Regions from separate parts of the Fictibacillus sp. UD genome, predicted to be linked through region 2. Evidence: a T-box and tRNA genes for the amino acid it is inferred to sense, from the RefSeq annotation. Region 2 holds a T-box; the other holds one or more tRNA genes.

Region 1 (9,682 bases), on a different contig from region 2:
AACTGATTAGTCGTTTAACTGACGAAGCTCTTGTCTGATTTCTGTTTTTGATTTCGTTTTTTCGTCGATCTTTTTTAGAACACGTGCTGGTGTTCCACCTACAACCGTGTAAGGCTCAACATCTTCAATTACGATCGCACCTGCAGCAACTACCGCACCTTTACCTACTGTAACACCTTCTAAAACAACAGCATTTGCACCGATTACAACATCGTCTTCAACGACTACTGGCTTAGCAGATGGCGGCTCGATCACACCCGCTAGAACCGTGCCTGCACCTATGTGACAGTTCTTACCTACTGTAGCTCGTCCACCTAGTACAACATTCATATCAATCATTGTACCTTCACCAATAACTGAGCCGATATTAATTGAAGCACCCATCATGATAACGGCATTATCACCGATTTCAACTTGATCACGAATAATCGCGCCCGGTTCGATACGTGCTTTAATGTTTTTCATATCTAATAGAGGAATCGCAGAATTGCGACGGTCGTTCTCGATTACAAAGTCTTCAATGTTGCTTTCATTTTCGCGAATCGCAGCTTCGATATCTTTCCACTCACCAAACAATACAGCTGTATTGCCTGAAGGGAACACCTTAGTTTCCTTACCGAAGTCGATGTTTTCAAGATTTCCTTTAACGTAAACTTTTACAGGTGTAGATTTTGTTGAGTTTTGAATAAAAGAGATAATTTCGTTTGCATCCATCATTTTCATGTTTGTTAGTTCCTCCTTAAAAGTCATTCTGTATTGTATTAAACCACTAAATATAGAAAGATTCAAACCTTATTCATTCGTTAATTTTCGGATTAAATCCATAAATGTATTCACTTGTTTCAGTTCAGATCCCGTTCCATGATGAATAAGCCACGTATCTCGCTTAATCGCGTTACCCCTCTTATCAGTTAATGGAATCTTAAAAACGTCATCTTCAGGTCTAAGGCTGATAGAAGGCAGGATCGCATAGCCGATTCCATTCAGCGCCATCTGTTTGCACGTTTCAATTTGGTCTACAACAATCGTTTTTTGAGGTGTTGTTTTAAAATGAGAGTGCCACCAGTCCTGGATTTCTTGATAATAGGTAGAATGGCTTTTAAATTGAATAAAAGGCTTTGAAGTCTCAGCTAGTTCGTCTAATGAAGAAATCGTCGTGTCTACCAAGTACAAATGATCAGACAGAATATGATCCTTACTTCCCCGCCATTCGGGATTACCTCTAACAATTCCAAGATGTATTTTATCTTCATACAAGTGCTTTATAATCTCTGAACTCCACCCTGTTATTAGAGAAATGTTTACATGAGGGTATAGATTGACATATTCTTTTAAAACATGCGGCAGCCAATATTGTCCAATAATTGACGCTACAGCAAGTTTCAACGTCCCATGAACGTGTTCAGAAAGGGATTGGAGCTCCTCTTTCACCGTTTCTTCTTTTTGAAGAACTTCTGTAACAAAGGAGATAATCTTTTCACCCGCTGGGGTTAAATTTAATCCCTTTTGTGATCGGATAAAAATAATCGTTCCCCAATTATTTTCAATGGATTGAAGACGCTGACTTAGAGCTGGTTGTGAAACATACAGCCTTTCTGATGCTTTCCTCATATTAAGTTCTTCCGCAAGCACTTTTAGAATTCGAAACTCGGATAACTGCATATATACTCCTTTTTATACGATAAGTATTTCTTATTGAATATTGTTCATTTTATGTAATTTAATTTAAGTATACCTTAGCATAGGATATAAATGTAAGCAGAAATGAAAGGACGTGAGAATCATGATGTATATCCTTATACTAGTCGGTTTTGCTGCTACTTTTGTTGGCACGCTTTCCGGAGGCGGAGGTATGATCAACTTTCCTATTATGCTGTTGTTAGGAGTTCCTGTTCACTCAGCAATTGCTGCTAATAAGTTCGCAAATATGTTTAGTTCTTTCTCAAGCTTTTTCGTTCTGCTCCGCAAGAATGATACGAAGCTCGCTCCATACTTTGTTTCAGGGGCTATTAGTTTAGCAGGAGGGATATGTGGTGGTTTGATCGCTTCAGCGATCTCAAGAGAACATTTAACGATTATCGCCTTGATATTACTAACGGGCGCACTGTTCTTAACGTTTATAAAAACGAAGAAAGACGTCAATCCAGAAAATGAAACTACACAGCTGCCTCCGAGGAAGTACCCTTACCTTTTTGGAATCGGTGCATATGACGGTATGTTTGGTCCTGGTCAAGGAACGATGCAGATGCAGCTTTTTTTACGAAACGGTTTTACATATATCCGAACGGTGTCGTTCACTCGTTTCAACACATTCTTAAGCTGCACAGGAGCTGTTTTCACGTATTTGTTTGCTGGTCATTATATGTGGGGTGTTGCTATTCCACTAACGATTGGCAGTATTTGCGGGGCACAAGCTGCCATTAAATTAGCACCCCGATTAAAAACAAAACAAGTTACAATCCTAATGCGGACTGTAACTGTTATGCTTATACTTCAATTAATTATTCAGTGGGGGTAAGAAAAATGAAAATTAACGGCATCCATCACGTTCAATTATGCATTCCACACCATAAAGAAAAGGAAGCAAAAGACTTCTATCGAGGGATCTTGCAGCTTCAGGAAATCACAAAGCCTAAAGCTCTTCAAAAAAATGGCGGGATGTGGTTTCAAGTAGGTCATCAAGAGCTCCACATAGGTGTTGAAGACCAGATTTATAAAGGTAAACATCATCCAGCTTTTTTAGTTGAAAGCCTTCAAAAATTACGCGACCATCTCATTCTTCATAATATACAGATTCAAGATGAACTTCCCATCCCAGGTTTTAATCGCTTCACCATTCGTGATCCGTTTGGAAATCGAATTGAGTTTATTGAGCGCAGCTTAGTTTAAGGTTTTCCATTGTCTTTGCCGTCTTCTGGTTCAACATGAATTTGAATACTTTCAACATTGTATGCTTCTTTAATGGTATCTTCTATCTTCTCTGTGATTTCATGGCTTTCAACAACGTTTAAAGAAGGATCAACTTTGATCGTAACATCAATGATTGCTCGGTTACCGTGTTTACGTGCTTTAAGATCTCCAACATTCTCAACGCCTTCAACATCTAGAATTTTGTGCTCCATTTCTTTTCCTTCTTCATAATCAAATCCGTCAGAAAGATTATGAGACGTCTCGGTAAAAATTTCCCATCCGGTCTTAATGATAATGAGACCAACCAAAACCGCTGCAGCAGGATCTAGCCATGGTAAACCGATTTGCGCCCCAAATATCCCAACAGCTGCACCTATACTTACAAAGGCATCAGAACGGTTATCTAGTGCTGCTGCCTTTAAGCCTTGACTATCTGTTTCTTTTGCAACTTTAATGTTATAAAAATAAACGACCAACATAACCGCTGCACCGAACAATGCGATTATAGCCGCTATTAGTGAAGGCTCTGTTTCAACCCCTTGAAACATTTTTTTAATAGATGAGATCAGTACTTCAATACCGATAACAACCATGATGAAAGAAGCTACCATTGATGCTATAGTTTCTGCACGCAGGTGACCATACGGATGATCTTCATCTGCAGGTTTTCGTGAAATTTTAAGACCAATCAATACTGCTATTGAAGCAATAATATCTGTTGCATTGTTCAATCCGTCAGCAACTAAGGCATCAGAATGGTATATGAATCCTGACACAAGTTTTACGATAGAAAGAAAAATATATGCTCCTAAACTAATATAAACACCGCGTTCCACTCTTTTTTGCTGATCAGATTGCATTCTCTATTCTCCTTCGTTCAATGATACCTTTTACATCATAAAGAATGGATTCCGGGTGGGTCTAGAGCAATCTTTTTCCCTATAGGAAACATTAATGCTCGTAAATCATTTTTCTAGTCATTCCGCCATCGATTGTAATGTTCTCCCCTGTGATAAAATTATTATCACTTTGAGCAAGGAATAAACAAGCTCTCGAAATATCAGATGGAACTCCTACTCTTTTAGAAAGGTGCTGATCATGGTCAATCTCTCGCAGCTCTGTATAATTTCCTGTATGAATCCAGCCAGGGCTTATAGCGTTAACTGTAATGAAGTCGCCAGTGAATGAAGCTGCCAGAGCGTGAGTTAACGCAACAATTCCACCTTTTGTCGCAGCATAAGCTTCAGAATTCGACTCAGACATTGACGCTCTAGTTGATGCCATATTAATTATCGAGCCACCGCCAGATTGAGACATAAATTTAGCTGCTTCTCTTGAAAAAAGAAAGACACTTCTTAAGTTGGTGTTTATAATCTCATCCCATTCATCAACTGTTAATTCATAGGGAGATTTCCATTTTGAAAGTCCTGCATTATTAACCAAACAATTGATTTTACCAAGTTTATCATGTGTTTCTGTCACAGCTTTTATGATTTCTTCAGGATTTTTGACGTCACACGTAATACTTATCGCCTTATGTTGTATGTGACGAACTTCTTCTAGTGTTAACTCAAGTTCGTTTGCATTGTAGTCAATTAATGATGGAATCCACCCTGCTTTAGCAAAATCGATCGCAATTTGTTTTCCGATCCCTTTGGCAGCTCCTGTTACAATTACCACTTTATCGTCATTTTTCATGGTTCAAAACCTCCATCATATATATGTATTACTCTATTTATTCCCTATCTTTGTTCACTTTCAAAACTAATTCTGTTTAGAAGGACGTAAACAAAAAGAAAACTGCCGACAACGTCGACAGCTTAAACATTATTTCTTGCGCCATGGGCCGCATGGCGGCGGGCATGGTGGCGGACAAGGACATGGGGGCAGCATAGGTTGAGTTGTTCCCATAATATTTTGCTGCGTTGCCTGGTTTAGGACGTTCGTGTTCTGCGGGAAATAATGTACATATTTGTAGTTCATCTGATTTACTTGTGTTGTTTGAGTTGGATGGATCATCGGAACATAAACATCTTGCTGATTATATTGAACTTGTTGATTTGTAGGACTATATTGCGCAGGCAAAACTTGCGGGGGATAATATTGTGATGGTAAAGCGCCCATCTGCGGCATCTGTGACATAGCTCCCATTACTGGACCACCCATTTGTCCCATTGCACCCATAGTTGGACCCATTCCCATTGCACCCATCGTAGGACCCATTGGACCCATTCCCATTGCACCAGCTGCAGGCATACCCATTCCCTTTTTAGCAAAAATGCCAGGGCGTTTAAATAAACCCAAAAAAGTGTTCTCCTTTCAAAAACCATGAATCATATTTCTCTATATTTTATGTAGGACGACTTAAAAAGTTCGTCCAAATTTGAATATAGGTGCGAATTTCGGTTATGAAAACAGGTTCACTTATACTGAGTGGGGTATATAGACAACGAATTCTAGAAATTTAAGGATTAATTCTAGAAATATTGGACTTATTCCGGCGAATTTCAGCTAGAATACGGCGAGTTTTGCTCATATATCGGCGAGTCGACAAAACCAACAGATGCAAATGGGTCCTATAACCCAGACACTCACAAACTAGCTATAAAGAGACTAAAAACAAAAAAACTTCTTATCAACTAGATAAGAAGTTTACGTATGTATGTTGTTATGGTGACCTGTGAGGGACTTGAACCCCCGACCCCTTCCCTGTCAAGGAAGTGCTCTCCCACTGAGCTAACAGGTCTTAATCGGTTTCTAGCAATCTTTTAAGATATTTTAAAATATACGACACCATTATTGCTCTGTCAATCATTTTTTATTAAGCGTATTAATCCTTTTAAAGTTTATAGGCGCGTATGAAAGATTTATAGGCCCTTCAAATCAATTTATAGGCCCATATGAAGTTTTAAAGGCCCTAAAAAAAGATTTATAGGCCTTTAAATTCTTTTTATAGGCCATTCGACAATTGTTGCTTCTTCAACTATAAAAGCCTCCCACTAAAAGGAGGCTTAATACAATCTATTACCCAATCTTCTCTTCATTCTCATGCTGAGCAATTTCTTCAGCTGTTAAACGCTCTTGTTTATCTCGAAGTCTATGTGCAAGCCGGCTTGAGGCGTTGGCTGCAATACTTGCAACCAAGTCATCCAAGAAAGTATGAACTTTTCCGTTTGCTATCTTCGTATCGAGCTTTTGAATGATTCCCATCTTAAATTTATCCAAGTGCCCAAACGTTGTAACTGCAATGCTTCCATATCCAAATACAGCGCCTAGGGCGATCGTTTCATCCACGCCGAACAACCCTTCGTCTTGTTCCACAATGCTCTGCAAAGGTTCAGAAAGCTTTTTTTGTTCGGCCAAAATATCAAGTTCAACCCCTACTAAAATAGCATGCTGGATCTCCCGCTTCATTAATACAGCATCTACACTTTCAATACATTCATCTTTTGTTAAACCTGGTGAAAACGGAATCTGCATTTCATACACTATATCTGCAATTTCTGGTATGGTGACGCCTCTTTCATTCAGCAGCCTTCTTGCAGCTGCCTCGACTTCACGACTGTGCACTCTATTTTTCAACAGACTTCACCTCATTTTTTATGTTCACTGTATGGCTGCATTCGTATTGATTCTTTCATTATATCATTATGTGTTACAATTATACGAGTTGAATGAAAACGCTTATAATTTATGATAAATGTCAGCAAAGGAGGTCCATTTTATGGCCATACTTAAGGGTTCTATTACAGATGATAAGATTTATAGCAAATATTTGGATGAAGAAATTGACTTATTAATTTACCTTCCTTCCAAGTTCACTCCGCTTGTTAAATATCCAATTCTTGTTGCACAAGATGGCAGAGATTACTTTCAATTAGGAAAGCTGGCAAAAACCGCTGATAGACTTATGGAAGAAGATCAAATGCAAAGCTGCATTATCATAGGTGTTAATCATAAAGGGATTGAAGATCGAAAAGCGAAATATGATCCTGCGGGTGAAAAACACGAAAACTATATACGTTTTATGGCATTTGAACTAACAGCTTACCTAAACGAAAAATTCAACACACTTCAATTAGGTGCTGGAATGGGCTTAATTGGTGATTCATTAGGCGGTTATGTGGCTTTTAAATTAAGCCTTTTGTATCCCAATACGTTTGGCAAAGTTATTCTTCAATCACCTTATGTCCCTGATAGCCTCATTGAGACTGTTGAGGCTATCGAACAGATCCAAACATTAACTATCTACCATTCTATTGGAGACGAAGAAGATCAATTTACGAACCCAGAAGGCATTACGCGCGACTTTTTAACTCCAAATAGAACGATAAAAAACTTGTTAAATAATTTAGCATTGGATTATGAATATGCTGAGTTTCAAGGAAATCACCTGTGGGTAAACTGGCAGAAAGATTTAGTTCCTGCGTTAATGTTTCTTTACAACAATCACTAACTGTGGGAAATAAATAGAATATTTGGTATACTAGTTCAAAAGATGAGGGAGGAAGAATTATGAAATACGGTATTGCTATTTTTCCATCAAAAAATCTACAAGATAAAGTAAATTCCTACCGAAAACGGTACGATCCACATTATGCCCTTATCGCACCTCACATCACTTTAAAGGAACCCTTCGAGGCGACTGAAGAAGAGCTTCAGGATCAGATTTCCTATATCTCATCTGTTGCTCAAAACATTAATCCGTTTTCAATAATGATTAACAAGGTTGGCTCCTTCCACCCTGTTAATAATGCAATTTACTTAAAAGTAAACGAAGCTGAAGAATTAAGTTCATTGCACGATCAGCTGTACTCAGGTCCTCTTGAACATCAGCAGCCTTACAATTTTGTGCCACATCTGACACTCGGACAGAAATTATCTGATGAAGAGCATTCTGATGTGCTAGAACGTCTTCGTATGATTGACATTGAACACAAAGAAAGAATTGACCGTTTTCAATTGCTTTATCAGCTTGATAACGGATCTTGGACTGTATATGAAACATTTCGACTTGGAAAAGGAGTTTAAGCAGATTGATTAAGACATACACAACGAACGAACATGGCTTTCAAGATGCTTTATCTGTCAGAAAAGATGTATTCGTTCGTGAACAGCAGATTGATGAAAGTGAAGAAATTGATGGAAATGAAGATGCTTCTCTTCATTTTGTTCTTTACGAAAACGAAAAGCCTGTTGGAGCAGCCAGGCTTCGAGAAGTAAACGGTGAAGGAAAAGTTGAACGGGTTTGCGTCCTTTCTTCTCATCGTAAAAAGGGTCTAGGCGAAGAATTGATGAAGGCAATGGAAGAAAGTGCACTCGAACGGTCTTATTCCAGCCTTATATTATATGCACAAACTCAAGCAGAAGACTTTTATAAAAAACTCGGGTACAGCACCACTTCTAAAGAACCTTTTCTAGATGCCAACATACCTCATGTCGCAATGAAAAAAGTATTGAAATCGTCCACGTGACGGCTTCAATACTTTTTTCGTTTATAAACATCTATTCTCGTCAAAACTGTACAATAATTCATATTTTTGAGGAGACAATGGTTGATGGACATTCATGTTGGACAGTTAACGACCGAACTAATCGTGGGGTTTGTTGCTCTTTTTATACTCACAAAGATTTTAGGCAAAACGCAAATCTCACAAATTACACCCTTTGATTTCATTTCGTCTATCTTTTTAGGTGAATTAGTAGGCAATGCCATGTATGATGACGAAACTTCTATCTTTGTTATCTTGTATGCTATTTTGATCTGGGGAACAATGGTTTACGTCGTAGAAATCATCTCACAGAAATTCAAAGGTACTCGTAAGTTTCTTGAAGGAGCTCCTACGATTGTTATTCGTAAAGGCATGATCGACCGTGAAATGTTAAAGAAAAGCAAACTCGATATTAACCAGCTGCAAAACCTAGTGCGCCAAAAAGGCTTTTTTGGATTAAGAGAAGTAGAATATGCCATTTTAGAATCCAATGGGTCACTAAGTATTTTGCCAAAATATCAATACGGTCCTCCAAACAGACAAGATATGAATTTGAATAGCCAGCAGCAGCCTGAATTACCAGTAACTTTAATATTAGATGGAGAACTTAATCATGATAATCTTTCAACGGCAGGCATCTCAAAAAAAGAACTAATGGAACAGCTTCATAAACAGGGCTATTCTTCTCTTGAAGAAGTTGTTTACGCCGAAATGTCAGAAGGAAAACTATTATTTATGCCTATTACTGATCCGAAAAAATAACTGGTTTTCCTTCCCATATTTTATACATCGCTTTTCCTTCTTCAACAAGCTGTATGAAATAGGCGGAAACAGCTGTTCTAAAAAGAGTATACATCCCGATATTAGCAGGCTTTATATTATGTAGCGTAAGCATTTCCGCTATTAAGTTCTCTAAAGATATTCCGGACTCACCTGATTCAGCAATGATAGAATGAACTTGGGTGGCTATTTTTTCATGAACATTAATATTCTCTTGAATGACTTGCTGATACTTCTTGGTGAATTTCCCATGACCAGGAACCATTCCTTCTATGTTCATGTTTTTCAATTTTATTAATGTCTCCTGATTCTCTGTGGCATTTACTATAAAAGGAATCTTATGCTTTTCAAGAATATCACTGCCTAAAAATGCATCTGCCGCATAGAAAATCCCTTTGTACAATACGCCAAATTGATTATGACTGTGCCCCGGCAAAGCAATAAATTCAAGTGGGAATGTTTTGTCCCATATCCCTTCCGCGCTGATCTCATCCACCCTT
Region 2 (9,682 bases):
CCTGTTTTTATGGAGCGAGGAAAAGGATCAAAAATTTATGACATCGATGGAAATGAGTATATCGATTATGTTTTGTCGTGGGGACCATTAATTTTAGGACATGCCGATGATCAAGTAGTAAAAGTGCTTAAAGAAACAGCTGAACTTGGAACAAGTTTTGGTGCTCCTAATGAAATGGAAACAAAATTGGCCAAGCTTGTGATCGATCGCGTACCATCCATTGAAGTTGTTCGTATGGTGAATTCAGGGACAGAAGCAACGATGAGTGCTCTGCGTTTAGCACGTGGATACACTGGAAGAAGCAAGATTGTTAAATTTGAAGGATGTTATCACGGGCATGGAGATTCTTTATTGATTAAAGCAGGTTCTGGTGTAGCAACACTAGGTCTGCCGGATTCTCCAGGTGTTCCTGAAGGTATTGCACAAAATACAATAACTGTTCCTTATAATGATCTTGAAAGTCTACAAGTTGCTTTTGATCAATTTGGTGAAGATATTGCATGCGTTATTGTTGAACCTGTCGCAGGAAACATGGGTGTTGTTCCTCCGCAAAAAGGTTTCCTTGAAGGCGTTCGCAAAATGACGGAGCAGCATGGCTCTCTATTAATCTTTGATGAAGTGATGACAGGGTTCCGAGTGGATTATGAATGTGCACAAGGTTATTTTGGCGTGACTCCAGATCTAACATGTTTAGGAAAAGTAATTGGAGGCGGACTTCCTGTAGGTGCGTATGGCGGGAAACGCGAGATCATGGAACAGATTGCGCCAAGTGGTCCGATCTACCAAGCGGGAACGTTATCAGGAAATCCGCTTGCTATGGCTGCTGGGTTTGCTACACTCTCACAGCTTACAAAAGAAAGCTATGTATACTTTCAAAAGCTGGGTGATCTGTTGGCAACAGGGATCTCTGAAGCTGCAGAACATTATGGAGTGGAACATACAATCAACCGTGCGGGAAGTATGATTGGGTTCTTCTTTACAAATAAAGATGTCATTAATTATGAAACAGCAAAATTATCGAATTTAGATCATTTTAATTCTGTTTTCAAAACGATGCTTCAGGAGGGAATTTCTTTGCCTCCATCACAATTTGAAGGATTGTTCTTATCTACTGCTCATACGGAGGAAGATATTAACAAGACGGTAGCTGCGTTCAGAAAAGCTTTTTCTCAATTAAAATAATGAGATCTAATAGCGTTCGCTTATAAAAGCGGGCGCTATTTTTATTTGATTCATATTTCGTCCTCTTCCCTCATACACCTATATTGTATAACTATATGCAAACCGAAAGGAGGAGAAGGGCATGAGTCAATCGAAGCTGCGTTTCTCCATTGAGGAGTCTGTTTGGCTTAAGAAAGGACAGGAAGTAGCTGAAGTCTTGTCGATGTCACTTGATCCTGATATTCGTATTACAGAGGAAGCCGGACAGGTTTATATCAAGGGAGCCCTTATTTTAAACGGCAGATACCGTGCAGAGAATCAAGATCAGAATGCGGGTGATCCAGAACTAAACCCGCTGGCTGAGAGTGTCTCTTATCGTTCACTTACACAGTTAAGTGTTGCAGAAGATGGAGTAACAGACCTGGTGCATCGTTTTCCGGTGGACATTACCATCCCGTCCTATCGTGTAGAAGATGCAAATGAGGTAAAAGTGGAAGTGGAATCATTCGAATACGAGCTCCCCAATTCTACTTGCTTTGAACTTTCTGCTTCCATCTGTATTTACGGCATAAAAGATGAAAAGCAGCGTCAAGAAAGCCCTGCGTATGATTCTCCAAAAGAGGAGATACGTTCGGTAGCCGCTGAAGAGAGATTGGCACAAAAAGAAGAGAAGCAAGATATTTTTACTCCTTTTCAATTTGAAGCGCGTCAAAGCGGTGGAGTACCGTCACAGCCTCAGCCAAACGAGTTTTTAGCTCGATTTAATGAGAATAATGCTGAAGTTCGTGATGAAAAGAAAGCAGCTTTTGAGTTTAAACCGCATTTTGAAGCATTAGATGACCGCACAATGGAGGCTACCTTTGATTCGCTGAAGGCCATTGCTTTTTCGAGTGAAGATACTCGCCATTCTGACCCACCTGCCATAGATGAACCCGAAGCTCACTATGAAGAAGATCATGAAGTGTACGGTGAAGTAGAAGCTTCAGATCAAAATGATTATTCAGAAGCATATGATCATGAAGAAGAAGAGGCTTATGAAAGCTATCAAGCTCAGCAAACACCAGATTATGAAGCACAAACGTATCAAGATCAACCAAACAGCTATCAAAGTCAGTCGCCTTATCAAGATACGAATCGACCATATTCTTATAATCCGTATCAGCAGCAAGAAGCGTACCAGCAGCAAGCTAATCACTATGCCAATTATCAATATCAGCAAAATCATTCTGAACGTCCTTCTTATTCCAATGAATATGAGTATGGTGAACAATCATATGAGGCTGAACAAGAATACGAAGATTCAAGCTATCAGCAAAGTGCGGAAGAGCATGATGCATCTTATGAATATGAAGATAATAGTTATGCAGAAACAGAACCTGAATCACAGCCAGTGGCTGAACAGGTTGAACGTGATGAACCTAGAGATGAGAACGCTCTTTATTTAACAAAAATGCTCTCTGCTAAAGAAGATCGTTTTTCTAAGATGAGAATGTACATTCTACAGCGAGGAGATTCTTTAGAGCATATTTGTGAGAGGTATGATATCTCATTAAATACACTGATGCGCATGAATCGACTTCAGCAAGGTGAAGTATCTGAGGGGCAGATTATATATATCCCTGTAAGTTCACGTTAAGATGAGGTGCTGTTATGGGGCTGATTAACACCTTGGAAAATGAATATGAACTGTACGGGATAAGATGGAAAGAAAAACCTCATATCATTCTGACTGATTCGGGGGAGAAACGCATCCGTTATTGGACGGAGCACGAAAGGCTAAAATGGCATGTTAAGTGGCGCGATGAGTCTTCAAAAGGCTCAGGCGCCGTGCCAGACCGTATGATTCGTACTAAAAGCGGGGAATTTGCAATACAATATGGTGAACAATGGATATCCTTACATGACCATGCAGATGCTTTATTCGGCTGTGATGAGGTAGAACGATGGGCGCAGTTCATCGGTATGTTATTAAAATCTGCAGTAAATTATGATGTTAAAGAGAACCCAGCCCTTCAAACAGAACTTCCGGTATTTGATATGAATCATTGTTTACGTTTGTCTCAAAAGTACATGGAAGCAAACTTTTCCTTTATAACAACGAGTATTCTTGAAGCAAAAGAACGTCTTAAGCTTTCTGAGGCGATCAGAAGTAAGGTGAAGAAAAGTTCATTGCCTGTTTTAGAAAGAGAGATGAGTGTTAAAAACGGTAAAAAAATCTTTCATTTCTTATTTTACCAGGGTGGTGATGCTTGGCCGGTTAGAGGATATCTGCCTCTTCGAACGTTCTTATTAGAGTGGCTGGAACATTCTTCACCTCTTTCGTTAAAAGGGCTTTTAACAGAGGTAAACAAACACTTCTCTTTGGACCAGGAGCAAGGATTACTTCTTTTAGCTGAGATCGTTACACCTTGGGAAATCTATGATTGTTTAAAACAATTAGATAACAGTTCTTTAGAAAGAATGGTAGAGGGACTCAAGAGGTATGAAGAATGCTGGGAAGCAAATCGAACTCTTGTTAAGACGGTAACAGAATGGTTTGATGAAAAAAGAAGGAAGGTGGCCCTATGACAACGGAAAAGGAAACTTTAAATTACGGGCCCGTCCTTTTTCATTATGATCTATTTCCTGAAAAGTTGGAGCAGCATGGGAAAGTGAAGAAGGTCATAACGAAAAGGGGTACATTTGCACTAAAAGAAGCAGAGATGACTGAGGATGAAAGAAGCTGGTTTACTCATGTAATCCAGCGTCTTTCAGAAATAGGCTTTCACCAGGTTGTACCTCTGTATCCAACAAAGTTTGGTGATTACACAGTACAGCTAGGCTCAAGAACGTATTATCTGATGCCTTGGTTTGCTTCAGATGAGAGAAACGAAAAAGCAAAAGATGAGGTGCTTCTCGATCACTTAGGAAAAATTCATGCCTTAACGCTTAAAGAACAGGACTTTTCAAATGAAGTAGTGGAACATTCTTATCAGTATCTCATGAACAGATGGGAAAATCGGCAATATGAGATGGAACGGTTTACAGAAGAAGCAGAACAGAAAACGTATATGTCACCATTTGAATTAACCTATTTAAGTCATTTTCATCAAATCATGAGAATGACCGAAGAAGCAAAAAGAAGATTGAAAGACTGGTACGATACATGTCAAAGGGAAAAACGCTACCGGAGCGTCCTTTGTCACGGAAAAGTTTCAAGAAATCACTTGATCTTTAACCCGACAGGTGAAGGTCATCTTCTAAACTTTGAGAAAGCAGTACTTGATACGCCAGTAAGAGACCTAGCGGTTTACTTCAGAAGATCTGCACATCAAAGAGAATGGACAGTGGAAGAAGGAAAGTTTTTATTAGATCTTTACGAGAAACATGTACCATTGTTGAATGAGGAAAGAGGATTATTAATTAGTTATTTATCTTATCCTGAACCCGTTTTTAATGCAGTGGACCTATACTGCAGCAGACGAAACGATTATTCTCAAATTGAAATGGTGCATCGTCTGGAGAGCAGAATAAGAGCAATGAAAAAAATCCGGGACTTTTGCGATGCGATTATGCTGGCACCTCCTCCTGCACCTTTAGATAATTCGAATACTGTTCCGACGAAAATTAATATAAATGACGAAGGAGATCACATATAACACGTATATGTGATCTCTTTTTTAATTGTTTATAAAAAAATGAGATGAGTGGCTAGTTATTCTTGATATGTCACATCATTGGTATATGCGGAAGCGTTCAAAACGCGTAAACTCATTTCTACTGCCCGAACTTGTAATTAATACAGTTTATTTTCTAAAGAATTGTTGCTTTCAAACTTCAATTTAATTTCTTCTGTGACAGTTGATTGGAGTGCAAGGTGGGAGACTCCTGCGGGACAGGCGGGCAGTCCGAAAAGTGAAAGTAGCTCGTTCAGCCCCGACAAGCAAAAGGTGAATGGGCTAACAAGGCGCACTTTGCCTTGTAGACAATTTAGCTTTTGACCTCGAGGGGCTAGTCACTTGCAACTAGACAGGTGAGACACTTAAAAGTAAAACGTCCCAATGTGGCTCACCGCCTGCCCCGCGGAAAGCGAGCACCTGGAACGGAAATCAACCACTTCCAATAACAACAAAGTCTATAAAAACAGCCTTAACAAAAGAACACGTACCGTAAAAACACAACCTGAACAGTGGATTTATTAATTCTCTCTACTTTTTACAGCATATCGTAAGCAAAACATATATGGAGAATCACTAAGGTTAAAAGAATAATAAAATCTACAGCAGATGGAAATAGTATCGTCCTTAACAGTTGAAAGATAATGAGTGGTGCAGTCAATTGTCCAATCGTTTGTTTAAGGGTTACAAACCAGCCAGCAGGAAAACGTGCTTTTCGAAAATACTTTCTAGCCAAGAAAAGCCCCCCATTCGCCCATTTTAAATAATTTATGCAAAAATACGATTAATGTGAAAGACATGCATTCACTAAAGTGGGGATGTTACATAGAATAACTTTTACAAGATACGGGTATGCTATTGACTAAAAACAGATATGTTGTATAAAATATACTCAGAATCTATATTGTTGCGTAGATAGGGAATAGTACAAATGTAACGCCTTTTAGAGAGAGGATTCATCTGCTGAAAGAATCCTTAAGGAAAGTTCGTTGGAAGTCGCCCTTGAGCATCTTCTTTGAAGTGTAGTAGGAGAAGACGGTACATCCGTTATAAATGAAGTGTACAGCAAGTTTATTTAGACTTGCCGTAAATTAAGGTGGTACCGCGGAGTCCTTTCGTCCTTTTCGACGAAAGGGCTTTTTTGTTTTTTAGAAATAAAGGAGGAGAATAGAATGACGAACGAACAGAAAGAACTGACGATGCCTACAAAGTATGATCCGAAGGCAACGGAAGAAAACCGTTATGATTTTTGGCTGAAAGGTAAGTTTTTTGAGGCGAAAGGCGAGGAAGGGAAGCAGCCTTATACGATTGTTATCCCACCTCCAAACGTTACAGGAAAACTGCACCTTGGGCATGCATGGGACACAACCCTTCAAGATATCTTAACTCGCACAAAACGCATGCAAGGCTATGATGTTTTATGGCTGCCAGGAATGGACCATGCTGGAATCGCTACACAGGCAAAGGTAGAAGGAAAACTGCGTGAAGAAGGTATTTCCCGTTATGATTTAGGACGTGAAAAGTTTTTAGAAAAATCGTGGGAATGGAAAGATGAGTATGCTAAGTTTATCCGTCAGCAATGGGCGAAGCTAGGACTGGGTCTAGACTATTCCCGCGAGCGATTTACGCTTGATGAAGGTCTTTCAGAAGCAGTTAAAGAGGTATTTGTAAATCTTTATGAAAAAGGATTAATTTACCGCGGTGAGTATATCATCAACTGGGATCCGCAGACAAAAACAGCACTCTCTGATATTGAAGTTATTCACCAAGATGTTCAAGGTGCCTTCTATCATATGAAATACCCGTTAGCTGATGGATCAGGTCACATTGAAGTAGCGACAACTCGTCCTGAAACGATGCTCGGAGATACAGCGATTGCCGTACATCCAAAAGATGAGCGTTATCAGCAGCTGATCGGCAAAAAAGCTATTCTGCCGATCGTTGGCCGTGAGATTGAAATTGTTGGTGACGATTATGTTGATATGGAATTTGGTTCGGGTGCCGTAAAGATTACGCCTGCACATGATCCAAACGACTTTGAGATTGGTAATAGACATAGCCTTGAGCGTATCCTTGTTATGGATGAAGGCGGAAAGATGAACGAAAACGCTGGAAAGTATCAGGGCTTAGACCGCTTTGAATGCCGTAAGCAGATTGTTAAGGATCTGCAGGAGCAAGGCGTATTGTTTAAAATTGAAGAACATATGCACTCGGTTGGACACTCTGAGCGAAGTGGAGCTGTTGTTGAGCCTTACTTATCAACTCAATGGTTTGTTAAAATGCAGCCTTTAGCAGAAGAAGCGATCAAACTTCAAAAAAGTGAAGACAAAATAAACTTTGTTCCAGATCGTTTTGAGAACACATACATGCGCTGGGTTGAAAATATTCGTGACTGGTGTATTTCACGTCAGTTGTGGTGGGGACACCGTATACCAGCTTGGTTCCATAAAGAAACGGGTGAAATCTACGTTGGCAAAACAGAGCCAAAAGAGCCGGAAAATTGGGAGCAGGATACGGATGTACTTGATACTTGGTTCTCATCTGCTTTATGGCCTTTCTCAACGATGGGCTGGCCAGATGAAGAAGCTGCAGATTTTAAACGTTACTTCCCTGGCAATGTACTTGTAACAGGTTACGATATTATTACGTTCTGGGTTTCAAGAATGGTCTTCCAATCCATTGAATTTACGGATCAAAAGCCGTTTAATGACGTATTAATCCATGGACTTGTTCGTGACTCTGAAGGCAGAAAGATGAGTAAATCACTTGGCAACGGTGTAGATCCGATGGATGTTATAGAGAAGTATGGTGCGGATGCATTACGATTCTTCTTATCTACAGGAAGCTCACCAGGAAACGATCTTCGTTTTTATTGGGAAAAGGTAGAATCTACTTGGAACTTTGCAAATAAAATCTGGAACGCATCTCGTTTTGCTTTGATGAACATGGATGGCATGCAGTATGATGAAATCGATTTAAGCGGAAAGAAATCACTCGCTGATCAATGGATTCTTACTCGATTGAACGAAACATCAGAAGATATTACTCGTCTGATCGATGCTTACGAATTTGGAGAAGTTGGACGTCTTCTTTATAACTTTATCTGGGATGACTTGTGTGACTGGTACATTGAAATGGCAAAGCTTCCTTTATACGGAGAAGATGAAGAAGCGAAGAAAACAACACGTTCGGTACTCGCGTATGTGTTAGACAATACACTGAGATTGCTTCATCCGTTCATGCCATTTATTACAGAAGAGATTTGGCAGCATCTGCCTCACAACGGGGAATCTATAACGGTTGCAGCATGGCCAGAAAAGAAAGAAGATCTTCATTTCCCTGAAGCAGCTAAAGAGTTTGCTCTTATTACAGAAGTAATTCGTTCTGTTCGTAACATTCGATCAGAGATGAACGTTGCACCAAGTAAACCTATTGAGCTTCAAATCAAGCCGAAGAACAAAGAAATTCTTGCTGCGCTAGAAAAGAACCGTCAATATTTAGTTCGTTTCTGTAACCCGAGTGAACTTGTAATCTCAGATGAGATTTCTGCACCTGAAAAAAGCATGAGCACCGTATTAACAGGTTTAGAAATGTATCTTCCTCTTGAAGGACTGCTCAACATTGATGAAGAGATCAAGCGACTTGAAAAAGAAGCAGAAAAGTATGCAAAAGAAGTAGAACGTGTACAGAAAAAATTAAGCAATGAAGGTTTCATGAAAAAAGCACCTGAAAAGGTTATCGATGAAGAACGTGCAAAACAAGCAGATTATCAGGAAAAATATGATAACGTATTAGCACGTATCAAAGAACTTCAAAGCTAAAATTTAACAATTTGAGGCGGATCCTTATTACAGCAGGGATTCGCCTTCTTTACTTTTAAGAAAGGCGGGAATCAAGTGAATTCTTACAATGATGCGCTAAAGTGGATTCATAGCTTATTAAAATTTGGTATTAAACCAGGACTTAAAAGAGTGGAATGGCTGTTAGACAGAACAGGGAATCCTGAAAATCAATTAACCCTCATACATATTGCAGGAACGAATGGAAAGGGATCAACCGTAGAGTATTTAAGAAGCATTTTTAATGAAGCAGGGTACTCTGCAGGTACTTTTACGTCGCCATATTTGATAACTTTCAATGAAAGAGTTTCGATAAATGGTGTGCCGATAGCCGATGAAGAACTTCTTCATTATTCGAGGATTTTAAAGCCTCTAGTTGAAGAGGTGTCTTCAACATCACTTGGAAGTCCTACCGAGTTTGAAGTGATCACGGTTATTTCCCTTCTGTATTTTGCTGACAAAAAGCCAGATGTAGTTTTGTATGAAACAGGGCTTGGCGGTCTTTACGATTCTACAAATGTAATTGCACCCATCTTGAGTCTTATAACCAACATCGGCTTTGACCACATGGGAATACTCGGCGACACAATTGAGGACATTGCGTTTCAAAAGGCTGGAATTATAAAACCGAATACCCCAGTTATTACTACAGTAGAACAAGATAGTGCCATCACGGTAATAAAACAAAAAGCAAAGAAAACGAAGTCAGATTCGTATTTTTTAGATCGTGACTTTTCTGTGCTTCATCTTGAGAGCATGGATCAAGGTGAGCGGTTTATTTTTAAGGATTTTGAAAAGAAGGAGCATGAATACCTTATCTCCATGAAAGGAACACATCAAATAAAGAATGCAGGTCTGGCAGCAGCTGCCATTATGCACTTAGTGAAGTCGGGTGAATTTAACATCTCTGCTTCCGAAATAAAAAAAGGGTTAAATAAAGCAAATTGGGCTGGGAGATTTGAAAAAGTATCACAATCACCCGATATAATAATTGACGGCGCGCACAATCAGCAAGGCGTTCATGCA

What was found. A T-box is a leader RNA that pairs with one kind of tRNA and senses whether it is charged. The one in region 2 lies ahead of P8610_RS01350 (valine--tRNA ligase), so its partner is inferred to be a tRNA-Val.
Region 1: it has a tRNA-Val gene. The T-box ahead of P8610_RS01350 (valine--tRNA ligase) is inferred to sense a tRNA for this amino acid. The anticodon was not compared.

What each region holds. Positions count from the first base shown of each region.
Region 1 covers NZ_JARUHH010000007.1:56,382-66,063, forward strand. The annotation lists gene dapD (2,3,4,5-tetrahydropyridine-2,6-dicarboxylate N-acetyltransferase) at 7-723, opposite strand; gene P8610_RS13090 (LysR family transcriptional regulator) at 793-1,662, opposite strand; gene P8610_RS13095 (sulfite exporter TauE/SafE family protein) at 1,784-2,518, shown strand; gene P8610_RS13100 (VOC family protein) at 2,524-2,889, shown strand; gene P8610_RS13105 (cation diffusion facilitator family transporter) at 2,886-3,770, opposite strand; gene P8610_RS13110 (SDR family NAD(P)-dependent oxidoreductase) at 3,862-4,608, opposite strand; gene P8610_RS13115 (CotD family spore coat protein) at 4,738-5,214, opposite strand; tRNA gene P8610_RS13120 (tRNA-Val) at 5,582-5,656, opposite strand; gene P8610_RS13125 (phosphatidylglycerophosphatase A family protein) at 5,935-6,492, opposite strand; gene P8610_RS13130 (alpha/beta hydrolase) at 6,635-7,366, shown strand; gene P8610_RS13135 (YjcG family protein) at 7,426-7,941, shown strand; gene P8610_RS13140 (GNAT family N-acetyltransferase) at 7,947-8,384, shown strand; gene P8610_RS13145 (DUF421 domain-containing protein) at 8,469-9,164, shown strand; gene P8610_RS13150 (MBL fold metallo-hydrolase) at 9,145-9,682, opposite strand, start outside.
Region 2 covers NZ_JARUHH010000001.1:265,066-274,747, forward strand. The annotation lists gene hemL (glutamate-1-semialdehyde 2,1-aminomutase) at 1-1,182, shown strand, start outside; gene P8610_RS01330 (LysM peptidoglycan-binding domain-containing protein) at 1,304-2,797, shown strand; gene P8610_RS01335 (hypothetical protein) at 2,812-3,729, shown strand; gene ysxE (spore coat protein YsxE) at 3,726-4,799, shown strand; gene P8610_RS01345 (hypothetical protein) at 5,356-5,553, opposite strand; T-box leader at 5,721-5,943, shown strand; gene P8610_RS01350 (valine--tRNA ligase) at 5,990-8,638, shown strand; gene P8610_RS01355 (bifunctional folylpolyglutamate synthase/dihydrofolate synthase) at 8,714-9,682, shown strand, end outside.